Regions from separate parts of the Bacillus sp. XB1 genome, predicted to be linked through region 2. Evidence: a T-box and tRNA genes for the amino acid it is inferred to sense, from the RefSeq annotation. Region 2 holds a T-box; the other holds one or more tRNA genes.
The links. A T-box is a leader RNA that pairs with one kind of tRNA and senses whether it is charged. The one in region 2 lies ahead of metG (methionine--tRNA ligase), so its partner is inferred to be a tRNA-Met.
Positions count from the first base shown of each region.

Region 1 (11,784 bases), on a different contig from region 2:
CTCACCACTTATCTTATTTAATCTATATTTGTGCAGTATGTATAAAACTTATAAAAACATCATATCACACATACTTATATAATCAGCTTTCCTATCCTCATCATTTTACAAAAAGATTGCTCTCTATTTCAATTTTTAATACTAGTTTTACTTAAATTACTTTATCCACTAAGTTCTCAATAGTAATTAACAAAGGTTTTAACAAACAAAAAAGGAGTGACGATAGTCACTCCTTCGTTTCTTACTTATCTTCTTTATCTTCATCGTCTTTCTTCATGTTGATGTTTACTTTCACATCATCTGAAGATGTTGGACGTTCTGGCAATCTGCCGTAATCACATAAATGATTGATTTGCTCAGCATCTAACGTTTCTACTTCAAGTAACGTTTTTGCAATAAGATCTAGCTTATCACGATTTTCAGTAAGAATGTCTTTTGCACGAGCATAACATTCTTTCATAATCGTTTGCATTTCTACATCGATATCGTGTGCAATTGCATCACTGTAGTTTTGCTCTGAATGGAAGTCTCTTCCTAAGAACACTTGACCACCTTGCGAACTACCAAATTGCATTGGTCCAAGCTTATCACTCATACCGAATTCTGTAACCATACGTCTTGCAATGCCCGTCGCACGTTGGAAGTCGTTGTGAGCACCTGTACTCACTTCACCAAATACAATCTCCTCAGCTACTCGACCACCAAGTAAACCAGTGATTTTATCAAGTAACTCTGGCTTTGTCATGAAGTAACGATCTTCTTTCGGAAGCATTACTGCATATCCACCAGCTTGACCACGAGGGACAATTGTTACTTTATGAACGACATCAGCTTCATCAAGAACAACACCAATTACAGTATGACCCGCTTCATGGAAAGCAACGATATTACGTTCTTTTTCAGAGATAACACGACTTTTCTTAGCCGGACCTGCAATAACGCGATCCGTTGCTTCATCAATGTCACTCATATCAATTTTCTTCTTATCTTGACGCGCAGCTACTAAAGCAGCTTCGTTTAATAAGTTTTCAAGATCAGCACCAGAGAATCCTGGCGTACGAGTTGCAATTGCTCTTAAGTTGATATTTTCATCAAGCGGTTTATTACGAGCATGCACCTTCAGTACAGCTTCACGGCCATTTACATCTGGACGATCTACTGTAATTTGACGGTCAAAACGACCTGGACGTAATAATGCTGGATCAAGAATATCAGGACGGTTTGTCGCAGCGATGATAATAATACCTTCGTTTGCACCGAATCCATCCATTTCAACAAGTAATTGGTTCAACGTTTGCTCACGCTCATCATGGCCACCACCAAGACCTGCGCCACGTTGACGCCCTACTGCATCAATTTCATCAATGAAAATGATACAAGGAGCATTTTTCTTTGCATTTTCAAATAAATCACGTACACGTGATGCACCGACACCCACAAACATCTCTACGAAGTCAGAACCACTGATAGAGAAGAATGGAACGCCAGCCTCACCTGCAACAGCACGTGCTAATAAAGTTTTACCTGTACCTGGAGGTCCAACTAATAGGACACCCTTTGGAATACGAGCACCAACTTCAGAGAACTTACGAGGGTCTTTCAAGAATTCAACTACCTCAACAAGTTCTTGTTTCTCTTCATCCGCACCAGCAACATCTCTGAAACGAACTTTTTTCTTTTCATCATTATATAACTTCGCCTTACTTTTCCCGAAGTTCATAACACGGCTACCACCGCCTTGAGCTTGGTTTAATAAGAAGAAGAATAAAATGAAGATGATGACAAATGGAATGATTGAAGTAAAGAATGTTACCCAAGCACTTGTTTCTTCTGCTGGTTGATACTTAACTTCGGCACCTTTCGCTTTATCATTAATTTTCTTTTGTAATTCCTCAGTATTTGGTGCATAAGTAACAAATTGTTCTCCTTGGCTAGAGTTATTAAATTGTCCTTTTACCTCAAATACACCATTTTTCGGTTGAAGTTGCACATTACGCACTTCACCGCTTTCTAGTTTAGTAATGAATTTGTCGTAGCTAACTGATGTCGTTTTTTGTGTCGAACCATTAAAATAGCTCACGATTCCAATTACTACTAAGAATATCAGTAAATAAAAGATGGTATTACGGAAGATACGATTCATTCCTAACCTCCTCTCACGGCATAAACACTATAGTAAATCGTAACATAGAAAAACTTTCCTATACAATTGTGAAGCCTATATTTAATTAATTTGAGTAAACGCTTGGTTTTAATACGCCTACATAAGGAAGATTACGGTACTGCTCTTTATAATCTAATCCATATCCTACTACAAATTCATGTGGAACAGTAAATCCAACATAATCCGCTTTCAGATCAACCTTACGGCCTGTTGGCTTATCTAATAATGTAACAATTTTTACAGACTTCGCTTTACGATATTTGAATAAGTCTACTAAGTAGCTTAGTGTAAGACCACTATCAATAATATCTTCGACGATTAAAATATCGCGACCTTCTACAGAAGTATCAAGATCTTTTAAAATTTTCACTTCGCCTGTTGAAACTGTAGAGTGACCGTAACTAGATACAGCCATAAAATCCATTTCAAGATATGTATCTGTTCTCTTTAATAAATCTGCCATGAATGGCATTGCGCCTTTTAATACACCAATTGCAAGAGGTACTGTGTTTTTATAATCCTCTGCAACAATTGCACCTAGTTCGCGCACCTTTTCTTGTATTTGCTCTTCAGAAATTAATACTTTTTCGATATCTTGATTCATCATTTCATTATCCTCCCGGAAGACTCCTTGCTTTTGTAGTGAATAATCATATATTTATCCTTCTTTGCCATCTCTTTCGAAATTGCAAATGCAGATCGCTTCAACAAGGGTACCCAAATAATGGTCCCACTTGCATCACAAACGACCGGCCATTCTTCTCTTTTTTCTTTCGGTACTTTTGCTTCGATAAAAATAGCTTTTATCTTTTTCGTGCCATTCATACCTTGTATTGACATGCGATCTCCATTTTCCCTAGAACGAATACGAAGTGGATATGATATATCATTATACTTAGCAACAAATACTGTTTCATTCATGTTACTTGGTATATCTTCGCTCACCTCTGTTACAAATTCATCCCCGTTCAATAGCGTAATGGTCCCGGGTACTGATAAATCTTGTAAAAAAGGAGAAACAATTTCTTGTTTAAATCTAAAGCTACACTCCTCGTATGTACGAACAATTTTCAAATCACCTGGAAAATCAAGTGAACCTGAAGGTTGTGTCCGCTTAAAAAACTCAATCACCTTGTCAATATGTATGGAAGAAAGAGAAGATGGAATCTTATATTCATAAAGATAGTTTAATATTAGTTGAATCCCTCTTCTTTGTAAAGGCATAGACATGGATTCAAAGGCAGGAATTGATAAGCTAATTTGTTTATCACTTTTTTTTGTAATTACTTTATTCATTTTCTCAAAAGCTAATTCCTGCAAATAAGCCTCATCCTCTTGCATCTGCACGCTAAATTTTTGGAATTTCTCATGCACTTGTGGATTTTCTTCTTTCAAATGAGGAAGGACATATTTACGTAATCGATTCCTTGTATATACTTCCTTTTTATTACTCGGATCTATACGTGGCATTAAATTTAGCTTATTACAGTAATCAACAATTTCTTCCTTCGTTACCCCAAGTAACGGCCTAATTAAATACCCATTATGAAAAGGACGCTTCACTGCAATTCCTGCATATCCTTTCGGAGTACTCCCTCTTACAAGACGCATTAAAATTGTCTCGACTTGATCATCTCCATGATGTCCAAGAGCAACATATCTTGCATCATATTTCTTCATTATTCTTTCCAAAAATGCATATCTGCATTCTCTAGCAGCAACCTGTGCATTCATTCCGTATTGCTGTTGATATTGTGATACATTAATCCTTATCGTTTCACAAATAATTCCCAGTTCTTCACAAAGGCCCTGCACAAACCGTAAATCCTCATGAGATTCATCACCTCTAAACATATGATCCACATGAGCTACTACAATTTCCAACTGTTTTTCCGCTCTTTTTTCTAATAAATAATATAAAAGCGCTAACGAGTCAGGACCACCAGAAACTCCCACAACAATCGTTGAATCATTCTTTAATACATCATGCTGCTTTACAAAGTCATCTACTTTTTCAACAAATGTATCTTTCAACTTCGTAATCACCTTTCATTAAACAAGAACAGCAACGTTAGTTGCCTTGTCTACAATGGTACAACTTTTACAAACATTGTGCAAAAAAAAGATATACAAAAATTACATTTTTATCTTACATCCTCCGTGTATATTCACAAAATTAATAACATTACCTTTTTCCACAAAAAAACCTAGGTATTCACCTAGGTTTTTAAAATCAAATTATAGATAAACATTCCACTTACATTTTACTGCGCCTGCATTCCTACAATCGGAATCGTAGCCCACTTCGGCATATTTTTCTTCACTTTTGCCACTACAATAGTCATATCATCATTTATATAACCATCACAAGAGCGAATCACTTCTTCCATAATGATATCAGCAATTTCTTGCGGGTCTTCGGTTTGCAATTCTTTAATTTTTCGTTTCATCCACAATTCATGATTCTCCACATGCTGCGCTCCCTCAAAAATCCCATCGCTCATCATAATAAGAATATCGCCCGTTTTTAATTGTTCACCCACCACATCAACTTCAACATCTTCAATGATTCCCATCGGCAAATTACTTGCTTCAATTTTCAAAATATTATTTGCGCGTTTAACAAAACTCGGCGTCGATCCAATCTTTAAAAACCTTGCACTCGCATCCCGCAAATCTACCATAGCTAAATCTAACGTCGTAAACATCTCTTCTGTCGTTCTCAAAGAAAGAATTGAATTGATAGACTTAATTGCTATTTCTTCATCAATGCCCGATTGGAGTATTTTTTGTAATAATTTCACCGTTTCCTTACTTTCCATATGAGCCCTTTGCCCATTCCCCATACCATCACTAATTGCAAGTGCATATTTACCAACACTTAAATCCATCATCGCATAAGAGTCACCCGAAACAAATCCACCGCCTTTTGCAGCTGTAGCCAATCCTGTATCAAGAGAATACGTCTTCGCCGAACCAAATGATATTAAACTATGGCCATTTGGATAAGAAGACTTTTCTTCATGTTTAACGACAATATTTTCTTTAAGGATATCCGAAAGCATCGGTGCAACTAACTTTTCACATTCACCATGTTCATTAGATGCAACTGGAATTAACATTTCAATATCAATACTTCCTCTATCTAAACAATAAATATCAACATGCTCTACTTCGACACCAAAATCACGGAATGCTTGCATAATCTGTTCTTCCTGCACTTGATGATTTTCACGCTCTCGTTGTATCTCCTTAGCAAAATCCTCCATAACCTTTGATACACCTAATAGTTGCTCCGCTACTATTCTACGATTTTCCTTCATTTGTTTTCGTAATTTTTGTCCCTCATAGAAGTGATCTAATTCACCCGCTACTAAATCCGTCACTTTTTTCCCTCTCACACAATGCTTGTCCCACTCACGAACTAATTTACGATTATGTTGCAGGGTTCCTTCTTCCGTTTCATTCATTATTTGTTTCATATAATCGTACGTTTTATCAAAATTCACTACCCAGCATTGATCCTTTTTAAAGCATGTTTGACATGTTTTCGCAGTAATTGTACTCAAAAACAAATCTGCTTCTGTCTCTTTATCTTCTTCCTCTACATACCCATATACAGAAAAGCTATTAGATAAAGCAGCAAATACATTTGCAAATTGGTTGATTTTATTTGCTGTAACATCACGCATCCTTCTTAAATATTGTTGTTGGTCTTGCGAATGCTCTTGTGTACCTGGCATAAATTTAGCAATACGATCCAAAACAAGCTTCGGTGTTAATAAGAAGATAACAATCGCTACACCTGACTCAATTAAAGTTGTTACAATATTTGTCTGTTTGTCCACATATAATGTAATTAAGCTTGTCCCAATTAATAAACCTAAACTAACACCTAAACGCTTCCCTTCTTTTAACAATCCACCAAGCAATCCAGAGAAAGCAAGAAGGCTAAGCTGAGACAAGCTAGACACATTTGCTAAACTTAATATTAGTCCTGTTACAACCCCTACTGTGGATCCTGTGGCAGCACCTGCAATAAATGCAAATACTAGCACTAAATACCTTGTAAAAATATGTTGAATAGAAGCATCATATACAAACCAATCTGTTGTACCCGTTAAAACAGATGCTAGTAATATAATCAAACAAACAATTTCTTCCGTCTCTAATGCCTGTTGTTTTCCTTTCCTTTCCACTAAAAGCGGGACGCTTTGTAAAAATATCATAGTTAATACGAAACTAAGCCCAGCCTCAATGGTACTAACGAGTAAATCGTACATGGTGACAGTTTGTTGCGCAAAATATACAACAACTAAGTGTGCGGTTAATGCGGAGATAAATACTTGAAATGGAACAAGTCCAACAGTTTTACGTGTAAATCGACTAAAGAAGATATTATAAATGAAGAAGGTAAAGATAGATGCAAAGGTAAAAAACAAATTATCTATCGATACCGAAAGAGCTCCTCCCATTAGAGCTAAAAATGCTAGCGGCATCTTATCCCGCTTCATAACATAAACAGCAGCAAAAAATGGCAGTGCAAACGGTAAAATATTTGTTAATATATATGCTCGTCCCAAAAGAAAACCAATAACAACAATAATAAATCCCCATCTAAAGAAAACTTGCTCAAATTTCATTCGCAACTTACTCGTCCACTTTATTCCTCCAAGCTGACTCTCATTCATTGCCAATGCACTTGTATTCATAGTATTCCTTCCTGCTTTAGGCATATTTTTAACACCACCTGCATAGTTTAATTACTGTCATTATAAAAGATGATTGTTGGTTTTTTTGTCAAAACAACAGTTTTCACTTTTATAATCGTTCGACTTTTTATTCGAAATAACTCTACAGATATACACGGTATGTAAGTTATTTTTGAGATTTTAATTAAATATTCAGAAAATATAGGGTGATTTTGTAGAAGTGTTGTATATCTTAATTTATTTAACAAAAAAAGATCATGCAAATTTGCATGATCTTTTTAGATGACCCGTACGGGATTCGAACCCGTGTTACCGCCGTGAAAGGGCGGTGTCTTAACCACTTGACCAACGGGCCGTTAAATTAAATATAGCGGCGGAGGGGATCGAACCCCCGACCTCACGGGTATGAACCGTACGCTCTAGCCAGCTGAGCTACACCGCCATGTCGTCTTATTTAACGGACAATTAGTATCTTACATCAGATACTAATTAAAGTCAACACATCTCAAAAACTTTTTTAAAAATATTTTTAACATATAAAAAAGCACCCTGAGCCATCACTCTGGGTACCTCTCTATATGTTAAAAACTAAACGTCCTTATTATCCGCGACGCGCGCCACGGCCACCACGTTTAGACTCTGTGTTACGCTTTAAAGAAGTTAAACGATCTTCGCTATCTTTTAAGAAGCGTGCCATCTTTTGCTCAAATGTTTCTTTCGGAGCTCGGTCGTTACCGCCACCGCGATTATCTCTGTTGAAAGAGCGATTATTACGTTGTGGACGTCCAGAACGTTGTTGATCACCACCGCGTTGGTATTCACCGCGTGGACGATCTCCTTCTGTTTTTTCACGTTCTTTCGCTTTTTTGATAGATAAACCAATCTTTCCATCTTTTTCAACATTAATAACTTTTACTTCTACTTGGTCGCCCACTTTTAAGTGATCGTTAATATCTTTTACATAGTTATCAGCAACTTCACTAATATGAACAAGACCCGTTAAGCCCTCTGGCAGCTCCACAAAAGCCCCAAAATTTGTAATACCTGTTACTTTACCCTGTAACTTGCTGCCTACCTCGATTGACATAAAAAAAATGCTCCTCCTTAGTGGTTAAAAAGTCAAATTTTACTTTATTATATATAATCCTAAAATATAGTGTCAATAAGACATACTCTACTTAGAAACAGGAAAAATTATCTCCCCTTTACCAGAGAAGAAATAATCCCTTCTAGCAATCTTTAATACGTACTCTTCATCATTTAACTTTTGAACTTCGTCTTTTAGACTTTTTTCTTTATTCGTTAATGAATCCAGTTCTTTTTTCATGTCCTTAACTTTTGCTTCTTTTGCTTTAATGGAACTGTTTTGTTGATAAAACGTTACACCAATACTCGCAATAATTGTAAAAGTAAAGACAAGAAAAACCGCTAAACGGCGATAAAGTCGCTTCCTGTTCTCATCCGTTTGTATTATATGCTCTTTAACAGGATTTGGACTCTGTTTTTCGATTGTTCTTTGTCTCAGTTCCCTCATTTCCGAGGTCCCCCTAACTTCTTTTTTATATGCTCCCATAGTTGGAAGATATGTCCCTTCAATTTTGCTATATATTGCAGGAACCCTATATGTTTCACTATAAAAAGTTTAACACGATTAGGGAGAAGTTTCCATATGAGCGAAGCAATAAATCGAACAGGCCAGAAAAAAACTTTCCATATGAAAAGTAATATCCAAATCACCATTTTCCATAACACATGTCCAATTGAAAGCAGTATACGAAATAAGAATAATATAAATGCAATAAATAGCTGCGCTATAATAATAACAGGTTTTATCATGAGTAGCTGTATAATTCGAACAAAAAAATATGTTGTTTGCATAAAAATATAGATGAGAAAATTTAACAGCTTCATGTATAGTGCCTTCAGTAAGCTTTGATATGCCGCAAAACCACATAATAATGCCAAAAACACATATATACGTAGCTCAGCTTCATTTACGAGAAGCAATACATAAAAGACGGATAATGCTTGGACAATCCAAAATAATATATCATGTATAAATACAAGCCAACGTTTACGTTCTTGGCGCTTTAAAAAACGTTGATATGTATCTAAAGACGCTCCAATCCAAGCACCCATTCCAATCATTGAAAGCATTGTATACAACTGAATTGTTAAGCTCATTTAAACAACTTACTAAAGAAACCTTTAGTTTTTTCCCCTTGATTTTCATCAATATACAGCATCTCATTAACTTTCCCTTTAATCGACACAATACCTTTTTCCACATCTAAATTTTTCATTTGTAAATTTTGACCACGAATTGTTAAAAAACCCATTACGGTCTCTAGTAAAAACTCTTCGCTATCAAAACTCTCTACCTGCTTCACACCGGTAATATCAATTATACGCCTGCCACGCATAATAATGTCATGCTCTACAGAAACATTTTGTTGATTAGAAGACGTAGGTGAGTAACCATTATTCACGTAAATCCCCCCATAGGTTTTTACTAGCTAATAGTAATGTATGAGGGGATAAATGATTTTAGAACAAGCCTTCTTCCGCTTTTACTTTTTCTTCACGAACTAAGCTATACATATTTGCTGCATCTTCTTTTTTAGTTGTTTCTTTTAATTCATTTATTTTCACAGTCACTATTTTTTGACCAAAACGAATTGTTAATTCGTCAGCTACTTTCACATCAGAACTTGCTTTTGCCACTTGACCATTAATAGATATTCTTCCTTGATCAGCTACTTCTTTCGCTAATGTTCTTCTTTTAATTAAACGTGATACTTTTAAAAACTTATCTAGACGCATATCAAATCCCCCTATTAACGCTCTGTCTGTTTCGCTTCTTCCCATAAAACATCTAACTGTTCTAATGATAAATCTTTCATCTCTTTATTCATTTCAGCTACTTTTGCCTCCATGTATAAAAAACGACCAGTAAATTTCTCATTAGTTGAACGTAACGCCTCTTCTGGATCTATTTTGTAATGACGAGCTATATTAACAAATGCAAATAGTAAATCACCAAACTCACCCAGCATCTTTTTCTCATCCATATTTGTAACCTCTTGTTGGAACTCTTGCCATTCTTCCAAAGCTTTCTCTATCATCGGTTGCACATCAACCCAATCAAATCCAACCTTACCAGCTTTCTTCTGAATTTCATAGGCGCGTAGTAACTGCGGCAAACTTTTGGGAACACCATTTAAAACAGATTCTTTCACGAATCCTTTTTCTTGTTTTTTAATTTCTTCCCAATTTGCAATCACTTCATCAGCGCTGTTTACATCCGTATTTCCAAACACATGCGGATGGCGACGAACCATTTTCTCAGATAGAGTTCGAATGATATCATCTATAGAGAACCAACCTTCATCTTCTCCGATTTGAGCATGAAGCATAACTTGTAATAATATATCACCTAATTCTTCTACTAAGTGATCATCATCCTCTTCATCGATTGCTTCCAACACTTCATAAGCTTCCTCAATTAAATATTTCTTTAATGATTGATGTGTTTGCTTTTTATCCCACGGACAACCATTTGGACCACGAAGTTCCGCAATAATTTCTCTAAGAACATCAAACTGTTGATACAAGGACGCACGCTCCTGAACTGGCGGCACGTACACACTCGTTAAATTATTCAATTCCGTTTCATGATCTAACATGTACAACGGTACCTTCTTTACTTGTTCAAATGAAGTTCCTGCAGCTGTTACGATATACACTTCATAATCATCTGGTAACATCTCCATTAATGTTAATTTCACATCAGATGCAACGAATGCATCATATACTTGGCAAAAGATTAAATGTTGACGCAGTTCTAATTGCCCTCTTTCAAATGATGTAGCATCAAGTAATTGGAATCCTTCAATCGGATCAATCTTTAGACTTGCAAACATAGGATCAAGGAAACTTTGTCCACCCTCAATTCGCACTTCAACATTTGAAACTTCTCCTTTTTCCAACAGTAGCTGAACTGTTCTTTCTGCTACAAGTGGATGCCCGGGAACAGCATAGATAATTTCTGTACCTTCAGCTTGTTCTAGCAATTTATTCGCAATTGTTTCATATACAATTTCAAACGTATCATGTGCTTCATATACAGCATCAAAAGACGTATATTGTACGCCTTCTTTCTCCAATTCTTCTATAACTGGATGTTCTTTCGTTCTAACAAACAGATGGTCTGCTTCTTTTATTTTTCGATATACACCCATCGTTAGCTGATCTAATTCACCAGCTCCTAAACCTAAAATAGTAATGATTCCACTCACAACCAGTCACCTCTATCCACTCTTCTTCAATGAACCTTCTTTTTTCTCTTGTTTCATAACGGTTCCTAATTCTTTTTTTGTAAATACACGTAATTTCAAAATAAAAAACATATATGTCAATCCGCCAATGGCTACACCTAACAACGCTTCAAGTGTCGCGCTTCCTCTATGTTCCGTATCAATTACTAATCCAGACATCTGTAACACACGTGTGAATATCATTAATACAAATCCCATACAGATACCACTAATTACTATCCCTAACATATTTCGCTTATTGATAAGTGACCCTGATACAGCTCTCGTAAGCAACAAAGTATTTAGTCCAGAGATTATAATTAACGCACATAAAGTCGCAAAGGCTGCACCTTTCACACCCAAATAAGGCATGAATATATAATTTAACGCTAACTTTAAGCAACCTCCAAATACAACAAATAATGCTGGCTTAAACGTTTGCCCCAATCCTTGTAAAATAGAAGCTGTCGTAATTGACAATGAACTAAATAAAATAGATAACGATAAAATAGATAAAACATCTGATCCATCACTGTTTTCAAACAACATAATATTCGTAGGTTGAATAATACAAGTTAGTCCAATAGCTGCT
Region 1 is NZ_JBNRIL010000009.1:25,844-37,627, reverse strand. Features, by position in the region: gene ftsH (ATP-dependent zinc metalloprotease FtsH) at 242-2,143, opposite strand; gene hpt (hypoxanthine phosphoribosyltransferase) at 2,229-2,771, opposite strand; gene tilS (tRNA lysidine(34) synthetase TilS) at 2,768-4,198, opposite strand; gene spoIIE (stage II sporulation protein E) at 4,429-6,900, opposite strand; tRNA gene ACK1U5_RS27245 (tRNA-Glu) at 7,160-7,231, opposite strand; tRNA gene ACK1U5_RS27240 (tRNA-Met) at 7,245-7,318, opposite strand; gene ACK1U5_RS27235 (S1 domain-containing RNA-binding protein) at 7,478-7,963, opposite strand; gene divIC (cell division protein DivIC) at 8,051-8,410, opposite strand; gene yabQ (spore cortex biosynthesis protein YabQ) at 8,407-9,060, opposite strand; gene yabP (sporulation protein YabP) at 9,057-9,365, opposite strand; gene ACK1U5_RS27215 (RNA-binding S4 domain-containing protein) at 9,424-9,699, opposite strand; gene ACK1U5_RS27210 (bifunctional methyltransferase/pyrophosphohydrolase YabN) at 9,714-11,174, opposite strand; gene ACK1U5_RS27205 (putative polysaccharide biosynthesis protein) at 11,187-11,784, opposite strand, start outside.
Region 1: it has a tRNA-Met gene. The T-box ahead of metG (methionine--tRNA ligase) is inferred to sense a tRNA for this amino acid. The anticodon was not compared.

Region 2 (11,784 bases):
CTCAGTTAAATAAAATGGATTATTATCAGGATGGAAAATTTATAAAAAGTTTTACTGTCGCTACTGGAAAAGCTGCAACACCTACACCTAAAGGCACTTTTCAAATCGTAAATAAAATTAAAAACCGCCCTTATTATACAGGCAAAATTAAAGGCGGCGATCCACGTAATCCACTTGGTGACCGTTGGCTCGGATTAAATATGGCAGGAACTTACGGAACAACTTATGCGATTCACGGAACTAACAATAATCAAGCAATCGGCAAATGGACAACACTTGGTTGTATTCGTATGTATAACAATGATATACACTGGTTATTTGAGCGCGTTCAGCAGCAAGCTACTGTCACTGTAAAATAGCCTAAAAACAAGATTTATGTGTAGCCAAGAATTTTATGTCTTGGCTTATTTTATTTATTCATTTACAGTAGCAAAACAACTGTATTTACATATATAATAGGAATAGATTTGATTAGCTGATATTTAAACATTGATAAACGTAGATATTAAAATTATACAGTTATAATGTTTTATAAATTTTATAATACATACTATAATAGAACTACTGTAATTCTGAACTATTCAGTAACACTAAACTATTCCCCTTGCTACCTTCATGATTATTTTATAGCGGGGGCTTATTATATGTATAAACAATCTGAGTCACTCGAAAAATGATGAATTCGAATATTGCAGTAAAAAGCGTTATTTAGGAGGTGTTACTATGACGCATATACTGGTGATTGAAGACAACCCAGATATACAAGAACTTATTCGTGAATTTCTAATGGCACAAAACTTTACAGTTGATGTAGTTGGTGCTGGAACAGAAGGTATTCTTCTTTTCCAAAAAAATTCATACGATCTTGTCCTCCTCGATGTAATGTTACCAGATATAGATGGCTATAGTATTTGTAAAATTATGCGAGGACAATCTGATGTACCAATCATTATGTTAACAGGCTTACATAATGAAGAAAGTGAAATTAAAGGATTTGAATTAGGTATTGATGACTATATTACGAAACCGTTCCATTACACTGTATTTATTAAGCGTGTAGAGGCTGTATTAAGAAGGGCAGCAACGAAGGAAGCAGAAGCTGCAACTATACTACAATTCCATGAATTGATGTTAAACTCTACAGCATATGCAGCTTATGTTCATGGTAATCAAATTGAATTGACAACAAAAGAATTTGAAATTATTTATACTTTACTGCAAAATCGAGGAAAAGTATTATCAAGAAGTGATTTGTTGAATAAGGTATGGGGCTATGAACATTATGGTGATGTAAGAGTTATAGATACACATATTAAAAACTTAAGAAAAAAATTAGGAATTCCTTATATTAAAACGGTGAAAGGCATTGGCTACAAAATCGAATCGTAGCAAAGACAACATCACCAAAAGTATTTTCATCAAAACCTTATTATTTTGTATTCTTTTATCACTTTGCCTTTATCAAATTATTTACTTTCTAGCTTCAAACTACGATAAAGAACGTTTTGCGAAAGAAAATGGAACGCCGACTACAGAACAGGCCGATTCAGATAAGCAAAACGACGGAAGTAAAACGAAGCAAAATAAAGCTGTGTCAGAGGGGAGCATTTCTAATTTTCAATCTTCTATTATAGATTATAAATCTCTTTCTACAGCTATCAATCACCTTTTGCAGCCTAGCCAAACTGTAAAGGCAAAAGAACATACACAAAATCTTTCGGGGAAAAATAGCACTTCTAATCCGCCTACAGAAGCAGAAAAGAAAGCTGCTAATAATGATGCCTTACATACACAAAATGCAGCAAGTAAAACAAATGATACAAAGGATAATCCAAAGTTAGCAGATGCGTTGCAGCAATTAGCTCCACATATTGGCGCGACAATGCTTGCATTATCACTACTCGGATCTTTAATTTATACAAAACTAATTGCCAAACCTTTTCAATATATGAGCGATGCTTTAAAAGATATTATGAATCTTGATTTCTCAGATAAAAAGCTACTTAACAAAAATACAGATCAAACAGATTTTAATTTGCAAGTAGCTGCTTCACAAGTACCAAATATTGTGAAGAATTTACATGCAAGCAATCAAGATTTAAGAAACGAGCTCAAGAAGGAACAACAATTAGAACAATCTCGTAAAGAATTTATGTCTATGGTGTCCCATGAATTAAAAACACCAATCGCAGCCGTCATGGGACAACTAGATGGCATGATTCACGGAATTGGAGCTTATAAAGATAGAGATAAGTATTTGAAACGTTCCTACGAGATGATGCAAGACATTAACATATTAACGGAAAAAATGTCGGAATTATCCAAAATACAAAACCCTCAATTTAAACCGAATTTAGAAGTCATTTCTTTATCTAATATTATTGAGGATGTTATGAAGAAAGTAGATTACTTTGTATCTGTAAAACAATTAAATGTACAATCTAATATTAAACACGACGTACAAATTTTAGCTGATCCTAAATTTATTCAAACTGCTATTTTTAACATTATTTCAAATGCAATTCATTATACAATTGACCATCAGCACGTATATATAAAGCTTTATGAAAAACCAAATGGTTACGCATTAGAAGTATTAAATACAGGTTCACAAATTGATGAAGATAAACTTGCTCATTTATTTGAGCCTTTCTATCGCGCAAATCCTGATAAACACGGGTTAGTACAAGGTAGTGGTCTTGGATTATATATCGTGAAACAAATATTAGATAAACATCAGTTTCCTTACGGGATACAAAACACAGCTCAAGGTGTAAAATGCTCCATTGTATTCCCAAAAGCAATGTAACATTCACTATAATTACATACCCCAAACTCATACTTCATGTGTGAGTGGCGGAATTTTGTAGAGTGTCTTACTCTGTTTCGTTCGCCCGTTATCCTTATTTGGATAGCGGGCGTTTTTTATTACTTAAAAGGAGGATTTTTTATGGAAAAGTTTAAATATTCATTGCTCGTTTTATTCGGTGCTTGCAGCTACGGCATACTTTCAACTATTTTCAAACTCGGATTCATAAATGGATTTTCAGCACATCAACTCCTAGGGGGACAATATGTCTTCGGATGGATTGGACTATTTCTACTCGTTCTTTTCTTTTCACATCATAAAGTAACAAAAAAACAATTTTTTTCATTACTAACCGTCGGAACAACAATGAGTATGACTGGGATTTTTTACGCTATTTCTGTAGAAGAACTACCCGCATCTATCGCTGTCGTCCTACTCTTTCAGTTCACTTGGATTGGTCTCATTATCGAAGCCATTGCAAATCGAACATTTCCAAGCCGCGATAAGATCATATCTATCCTTATTTTATTTGCTGGTACATTGTTTGCAGGTGGTGTATTTGAAGGCCTCGGACAAAGTTTTTCTACGAAAGGGATTATCTTTGGGCTATTAGCTGCGGTCTCTTTTTCATTCTATGTTTTTGCAAGCGGGCGCGTCGCTACGGATGTTCCGCCTTATACGAAAAGCTTTCTTATGACAACAAGTGCTACTCTTATCGTATGCCTATTCTTTCCGCCAACCTTTTTAACAGACGGTGCTTTGCAAGCCGGTCTATGGAAATATGCTTTCTTCCTCGGATTATTCGGCGTTGTTGTACCTGTCATTTGTTTTTCAATCGGTGTACCAAAGGTTGGAACAGGACTCGGTACAATATTAGGTGCAGCTGAATTACCAACTGCTATTATCGCTTCTATTACACTTGTACATGAAGTCGTAACGTTCATGCAGTGGATTGGTATTATTTTTATATTGGTTGGGATTTTCACTCCTCAGCTGCTTACGGCTAGGAAAGAAAGGAAACAAAATCGCGTGCACAGCGCTTGAAAAAATACAGAATTTATATAAAAGATATAACTGCAATTAAAATAAGTAAATTTATCTGGAGGTATAAATGACTATTTTAAGCATCGTATTTTTTGCTATTATGTGTATCTTCTTCCTAATAAGATATATGAAAGAAAAGAAATTTTACGATTTACTTCTCGTTCCCGTTTGTATATATGCAGGAGCAGTGAAAACTCCTTTCGTAGAGTACTTAAACTTTAATACTACATTTAAAATAACGTATGATATTGCAGCTATTATTCTTGTAATCCTTGCTGTACTTTTCTTTTTGAAAGATAAGAAAGAGAACCATACTGCATAACAAAAGACCTTTCATTTACTTGAAAGGTCTTTTTCTCTATCTCATTTTACCGCTCCATACAGCTTCTCTATCTCATGCTCAATTTGTTTTACATCGATTCGCTCAAATAATGGCTGTACGCTATCAATTCTACTTGGCAACGTATTTTGCGGTTCCCAATTTCGTTTCACAATCGACAATGTGTTTCGAACTCTTTCACTTGAAAATGGTAAAAATGGCTCAAGGAGATGGGCAAAATTAGCGATAAGATACACACAGTTATAAATCGTTTCTTCACATGAAACTGGATCATCTTCTCTTTGTTTCCAAGGCTGCTTTTCATCAAAATATTTATTTGCAAAACGTACTGTATCAAATACTGTCTCTAGCGCCACCTTAAATTTAGTTTGCTCAATCGCCTCTCCTACCTGTTTATATAATCCTTCTACTTTATCTTTCAGCTCTACTTCAATACTTCCTTTCGGCACGATACCACCATAATATTTTTCAATAAACTTTAATGTCCGGTTCACAAAGTTCCCGTATGCACCTAATAATTCACTATTATGACTGTAAATAAATTCCCGCCATGAAAAATCAGTATCGCGATTTTCTGGTGCGTTGACGGTTAAAAAGTAACGAATAGAATCTGGATCATAGCGTTCTAATATGTCAGGCACCCATACTGCCCAGTTTTTACTTGTAGATAATTTTCTTTTTTCAACTGTTAAATATTCATTCGAAACGATATGACGCGGGATTGCTTCCTCCCCTATTCCAAGTAATACCGCTGGCCAAATGACGGAATGAAACGGAATATTATCCTTTCCGTGCACATAATATGTTTTCGCTTCGCTATCCCAAAACTCTTGATCATCTTTCCCTGTTTCTTCAGCCCAATGTTTACTCGCTGAATAATAGCCTGTCACTGCTTCAATCCATACGTAAATTTTCTTATCTTCATACCCTTCTACTGGAATTGGTACCCCAATTGGCAAATCACGTGATACGGCCCTATCTAGTAATCCTTCCTTTACATATCTCTCTGTTAGTTGAATCGCATTGTCGCGCCATGTCCCTGTTTGTTTGGCAATTTCTACAGTCCTTTTAATTTGCTGCTGAAATGTATGCAATGCAAAATAGAAATGCTCTGTTTCCTCTACAGATGGCGTACTACCACATAACTTACATTTCTTTTCTAACAAATCGAGAGGATCTAAAATAGCAGAACAAGCATCGCATTGATCTCCTCTTGCTGCTTCATGGCAATGTGGACATATTCCTTCTACATAACGATCCGGTAAAAACTGCGTACACGTTTCACAATACGCTTGTTCCACTGTTTTTTTATAAATATGTCCTTCTTCTAATAAACGTAAAAAAACATTTTGAACTGTTTCATGATGGTGCTCACTATCTGTACGTGTATAGCAATCATAAGTAAAACCAAGGCTACGAAAACATCGCTGGAACTCTTCATGATACTTATCAGCAATTTCTTTCGCTGTCACACCTTCTTGTTTTGCTCTAATTGCAATCGGTGTTCCATTACAATCACTCCCTGAAACATACAGCACATTCTCACCTTTTGCCCTGTAATAACGCGCTAAAATATCTCCAGGTAACAAACTCGCAATATGGCCAAGGTGTAACGAACCATTTGCATACGGCCAAGCGCCTCCAATAAAAATACTCATCTTACATTCCTCCTTTTAAATATAAAAAGCCCCGCCCTTATCTTAAAAAAGATAAGGGCGGGGCTGTATAAACAGTCGCGGTACCACCTTATTTCGCCAATTACTCACATAATTAGCCTTAACAAGTACGGAGCTATATGCTCTTATACTGTGGTTTTGATAACGAGTACCAACTCTCGTCGCCGCCTACTATTATCATTTGATAAGTTCAGGACGAAGCTCAAAGGCCATTGTTCAAATGAATATTCTTGCTTCTTCTCAGCTACCGAAGCTCTCTGGAAAGAATGTGTTCATCCTACTTTTCCTTTTCAACGCTTTTACGTATAAAAAGTATTGTACGACTTAATAACAGAAAAATCAAACTTTTATTCAGAAAGAAAAGGAAATCCCATCCCTCTGCCGAATAACTATACGTTCACAAAAGGAGTGATAACATTGAACCAAAAACAACTAAGCACTATAAATGAAAAAAGCTGGAATACAGCTGCTTATGAAGCTTGGACGAATCGCCACGGGGCACCAGCTGATTATGCGAAAAAAATCATGAAAGATCCCACGCGCGAAGTAGCACATTATTTACCTTACATACAATCTCCAAAAGGAAAATGTATTATTAATTTACTCGGCTCAAAAGGAAATAAAGCTGTCGCACTCGCTCTTTTAGGAGCTGACGTAACAGTTGTTGATATTTCAGCAAGTAATGCAAAATATGCAAATGAACTTGCGGAAGCCGCAGGCGTCTCTATTCATTACATCGTTTCTGATGTACTAGATGTAAATCTCTCCAAATCATTTGATATCGTATTACTGGAACTTGGTGTACTTCATTACTTTCTAGATTTAAAACCACTTTTTACAACAATCTCTCAACTACTAAAGCCCGGTGGAATACTTATCCTTCGCGATTACCATCCAATATACACAAAGCTATTAGGAGTAGACCATCCATCATTTCGAGCAAGTGGAAATTATTTCGATAAAGAATTAATTGAAGATGATGTTGCTTATAGCATCCTTCTTACAGAAGCACAGAAAGAATCGCTACCTAAAACAACCATCCGTCGCTGGACGTTAGGAGAAATTATTACAACACTCGCGGAAGAACATTTTAAAATTGAAAAACTAGTTGAAGAACACGGACCTCATCAAAGATGGCTCTTCCCTTCTACTGCACCGGAAGGAATCGAAGAACGTATCCCTGGTCTATATACAATAATTGCGACAGCATGCAAAAAAGGATCCCTTCACGGATAGGATCCTTTTTGCATGCTCACGCATATAAGTTGAGGTTGGAGATTACCATAATTCTGTAGAATAGGACACAAGATATTTCAACATTTCGTCTCTGACTTACGCCGTCAAAAAGGGGTATGACCAACATAACGAAGAGTAATGTTTTAGTTGATACTGATAATCGTTATCAACTAATTAGAAGTATACATGATGTCATTTCAAATTTCAATAGCATTTCTAATATTTATTTATGAATTTTATGATATGCAAATGTATACATTTTAAGAACTTTTTCTAATACCAATCTGACTCCTTCCATTATCTGCTATAATTTTCATTGAACAGATTAATAACTTCATAATAATGTTTTTATTAATTTCGTTTTGAATATCCATAAATCATAATAAACAGTTTAAATGAGGGTAGGGGTAACGATGAAATATGTTAGTATTCGAAAAAAACTACTGTTCACACTCTTAAGCATTTCTTCTTTATTTAGCATTGCTCTTATAGTTATTCTTTCATTCGCCATGAATCAAGCAAGTGAAATTGAAACGTTAAAAAATGATGTATCAAAAAGAGCGACGATTTTAAAAGAACGTGGCGATTGGTTCCAAGCACAAGTTGCTGGTTTACAAGAATATTTACTATCACATGATCAAAAAGGATTAGATAAGTTCAACCGAGAAGGGAAAAAATTAGCTGATACTAGAGAGAAAGTAACAAGTGACAAGAAGCTCCCAGAAGGAATGAAAGAAGCTATTTTAATGGGGGGAAAATGGCGTAGCGTCATAGATAATGAGGTACTACCTCTTGCTCGTGAAGGAAAATGGGACGAAGCATCCAAAATTGCTTTAGCACAAACAGATTATGTAAATGATCTTTTAGATCGTTTTAATAAATATACAAATGAAGAGAATGAGAAACGTGACGCATTAATTGCTGACGTCGAGTCTTCTTCATCACTTATTCAATATATTATTTTCTTCTCACTCATTACATGTACATTAACGTCTATTTTATTAGCATGGTGGTTCTCTGGTAAACTCGTTAAACCAATTCGACAAATTGATGAGAAGTTAAAAGAATTAGCTTCTCAAGATGGAGATTTAACGGCTAGATTACACGTAACAAGTAAAGATGAAATAGGTGACATTGCAAATTCCTTTAATCAAATGCTCACTAACTTACAGCATATAATAAAACAAGTTCAACAAACATCAACAAGTGTAAAAGAAGCTTCCGAAAATGTATTTATCGAAACGACTGCTTCTATGGAAAATACCGCAAGGACCCAAGAAACTATGAATGCTCTTGAACACAATATTCGTTCACAAGTTTCTAGCATTGAAGAAAGTTCAACTGCAATGGATGACATGGCAACAAGTGTTCAGCGTATCGCTGAGTCCGCCTCTTCTGTTACTAGTTTAGCTGTCACAACTTCAGAAAAAGCAGATGATGGGAATAAAGTCATTGAGAAATCTATTACACAAATGCACACAATTAACGAAGCTGTTAACGCTACATCACAAGTAATTGAGCGACTCATTACACATACAAATCATATCGATACTGCACTTCAATCTATTTCGAATATCGCCGAGCAAACAAATTTACTCGCTTTAAATGCTTCTATTGAAGCAGCTCGTGCTGGTGAACATGGAAAAGGATTCGCTGTTGTTGCTGATGAGGTTCGAAAACTTGCTGAACAATCTCAACTAGCCGCAACTGACATTAACCATTTACTGCATCAAATTCAAGCCGATACTAAAATAGCAAATGACATGATGACACAAGGTCAAGCAGAAGCTTCTGAAGGAATTACTGTTATTCGTACTGCCGGATCTTCATTCTCAGAAATTGTTAACCACATTAACAAAGTCTCTACGCAAATGCAAGAAATGTCTGCAACTGCTGAAGAGATGGCTGCAAGCTCTGAAGAAATGAACGCAGCTTTAAATAATATCGCCTCTATTTCAAATGAAGTTGCTGCAGAAACATTACAAACAGCACATTCAGCTGGTGATCAAGTAAACAAAATGAGTATCGTGGCTAACAAATCATCTGAAATGAAAACAATCGTACAAGAACTTGAAGTTCTCGTCTCTCATTTCAAAACAAACGCTTAAAGTGAAAATGACACGAGCTCAAAGGTATAGGAAAGAAAGTTTTACAGGTTCTCCTTTTTCACTTTAAAATATCTCTTTCTATCTCTCATTCCGTCTGCTATAATTCCTAAAGGAAATAAGAAAGCTTTATTCCAACTGGAGTAAAGCTTTCTTTCAATTTTTTACATTTATTAATTCTAATACTAAGATTTCACAAAGGAGGCTTTTAATTATATGAATTTTGTAAGTATCAGAAAAAAACTTATGTTCATGATGGGAACGATTTGCGCTTTATTTGGCATCGCCTTAGCTTTTATTTTATTTTTTGCTATTGACCAATCTCGTAAAGCTGAAACATTACAAAAAGAAATTTCTCCACTGGCAACAGAATTGAAAGAACGTGGAGACGCTTATCAAGTACAGCTATCTGCTTTAAGGGGTTATTTACTACAACATGATCAAGTCGAATTAGACAAGTTTAATCAGATGAGTAAACGTCTTGAAGATTCAAAAGATAAACTTCTTTCTAATCCAAATCTTTCTTCGTCCGTAAAAAGCACAATGGAATTAGGGTCTACTTGGAGAAAGTTCATTGAAGAAAAAGTATTCACTCTTGCAAAAGAACAAAAATGGGAAGAAGCTTTACAAGTAGCTTCTTCAGAAAACGGAACGGTCTATAAAGTAATTGGTGACTTCACAAATTACAGTAATGAACAAGCTAAATTACGTGAACAATCTATTGAAAAAATTGACCAATCTGCACTCTTAATTGAATATGTTATTTTCTTATCACTTGTTATTTGTATTGTCGCTGCAATTATTCTTGCATGGTGGTTCTCTGGTAAACTTGTGAAACCAATTCAACAAATTGACACGAAACTAAAAGAATTAGCCTCTCAAGAAGGTGACTTAACGGCACGTCTACAAGTAAATAGCAACGATGAAATAGGTGCTATCGCAACATCATTTAATAAAATGTTAGAAAACCTACAACATATCATTAATCGTGTTCAAAAAACATCAGTGGAAGTACAAACCGCTTCTGAAAATATGCTAGAAAAAACGAATACATCACGTGAGGCGACATTAAGAGTCCAAAGCTCGATGTCCAACTTAAATGCAAGTATTCAATCACAAACTTCTAGTATGGAAGAAAGTTCAACTGCAATGGATGATATGGCAGTAAGTGTTCAGCGCATCGCTGAATCTGCTTCATCTGTAGCGGAACTTGCTGTTGCCACATCTGAACATGCTAGCGATGGAAGTACGGTTATCCAAAAATCTGTTTCACAAATGACAACAATACACAAAGCTGTAAATGCTACGTCAGAAGTGGTTGAACGTCTAATCACTCATACGAAATATATTGATACTGCTGTACAATCTATTTCTAATATTGCTGAGCAAACAAACTTACTTGCTTTAAATGCTTCTATTGAGGCAGCTCGTGCTGGCGAGCACGGAAAAGGATTTGCTGTCGTAGCTGACGAAGTTCGAAAACTTGCTGAACAATCTAAAACAGCTGCAACAGACATTAATCAATTACTACATCAAATTCAAAATGATACAGAAACTGCTAGCTCTATGATGTCTCAAGGCCGTTCTGAAGCATTTGAAGGTATCAATGTTATTCGTGAAGCTGGTACTTCTTTCACAACAATTGTGGAACAAGTAAATAAAGTATCTACTCAAATGCAAGATATATCAGCAACTGCTGAAGAAATGGCTGCAAGTGCTGAAGAAATGAATGCTTCACTTAATAACATCGCTTCTATCTCTACTGAAGTATCCAGCGAAACTGCCGCAACGGCACAATCTGCTGAACAGAAAGTTATTGTTATGAATGAAATGACAGTAACTGCTAGAAAAATGAAACAAACAGTTGAAGAGTTAGATCAACTCGTATCTCATTTTAAAACAGAATAGATGTTCAAAAATATCCCTTCTTTGAAAGAGGGATATTTTTTTGAGCTCATTTCCTGCACATTATGCTCATTTCCGTTATAATGAGAATCGATATCATTAAAGTGTAGGAGGGGCTGCTTATGTCACAAGAAGCATTTGAAAATAAATTACTTGCCAATTTAGAAGCTGTTATTGACCCTGAACTAGGTGTTGATATCGTTAATCTTGGATTAGTGTATGACGTTACAGCAGATGAAAATAATAATGCTGTCATTACGATGACTATGACTTCTATCGGTTGTCCAATGGCTGGGCAAATCGTATCAGACGTTAAAAAAGTATTATCAACAAACGTACCTGAAGTTAATGAAATAGAAGTAAATGTCGTTTGGAATCCGCCCTGGTCGAAAGAACGTATGTCACGTATGGCAAAAATCGCATTAGGTATTCGCGACTAAATAAAGTGGAAATTTCATCATTTGCGGATAGCGGGATAAAGAAAAGACCTGACTAGGATGTCAGGTCTTTTCTCTTATTATTTTACACCTACTGCATCATAAGCTTTCGTTACAGCTTGTACAGCTTTAGAGTTTTTACCGTATAAATCTTCAGCTGACTGAAGTGCCGCTTGACGCATCATTTTGAAGTCAGAGTTTGCAGTTAAATATTTCGTAAGCGCACGGTAGT
Region 2 is NZ_JBNRIL010000004.1:82,972-94,755, reverse strand. Features, by position in the region: gene ACK1U5_RS23470 (L,D-transpeptidase) at 1-359, shown strand, start outside; gene ACK1U5_RS23465 (response regulator transcription factor) at 724-1,389, shown strand; gene ACK1U5_RS23460 (sensor histidine kinase) at 1,367-2,809, shown strand; gene ACK1U5_RS23455 (EamA family transporter) at 2,951-3,853, shown strand; gene ACK1U5_RS23450 (hypothetical protein) at 3,921-4,175, shown strand; gene metG (methionine--tRNA ligase) at 4,217-5,851, opposite strand; T-box leader at 5,902-6,172, opposite strand; gene ACK1U5_RS23440 (class I SAM-dependent methyltransferase) at 6,287-7,105, shown strand; gene ACK1U5_RS23435 (methyl-accepting chemotaxis protein) at 7,519-9,213, shown strand; gene ACK1U5_RS23430 (methyl-accepting chemotaxis protein) at 9,427-11,118, shown strand; gene ACK1U5_RS23425 (metal-sulfur cluster assembly factor) at 11,238-11,555, shown strand; gene ACK1U5_RS23420 (M4 family metallopeptidase) at 11,633-11,784, opposite strand, start outside.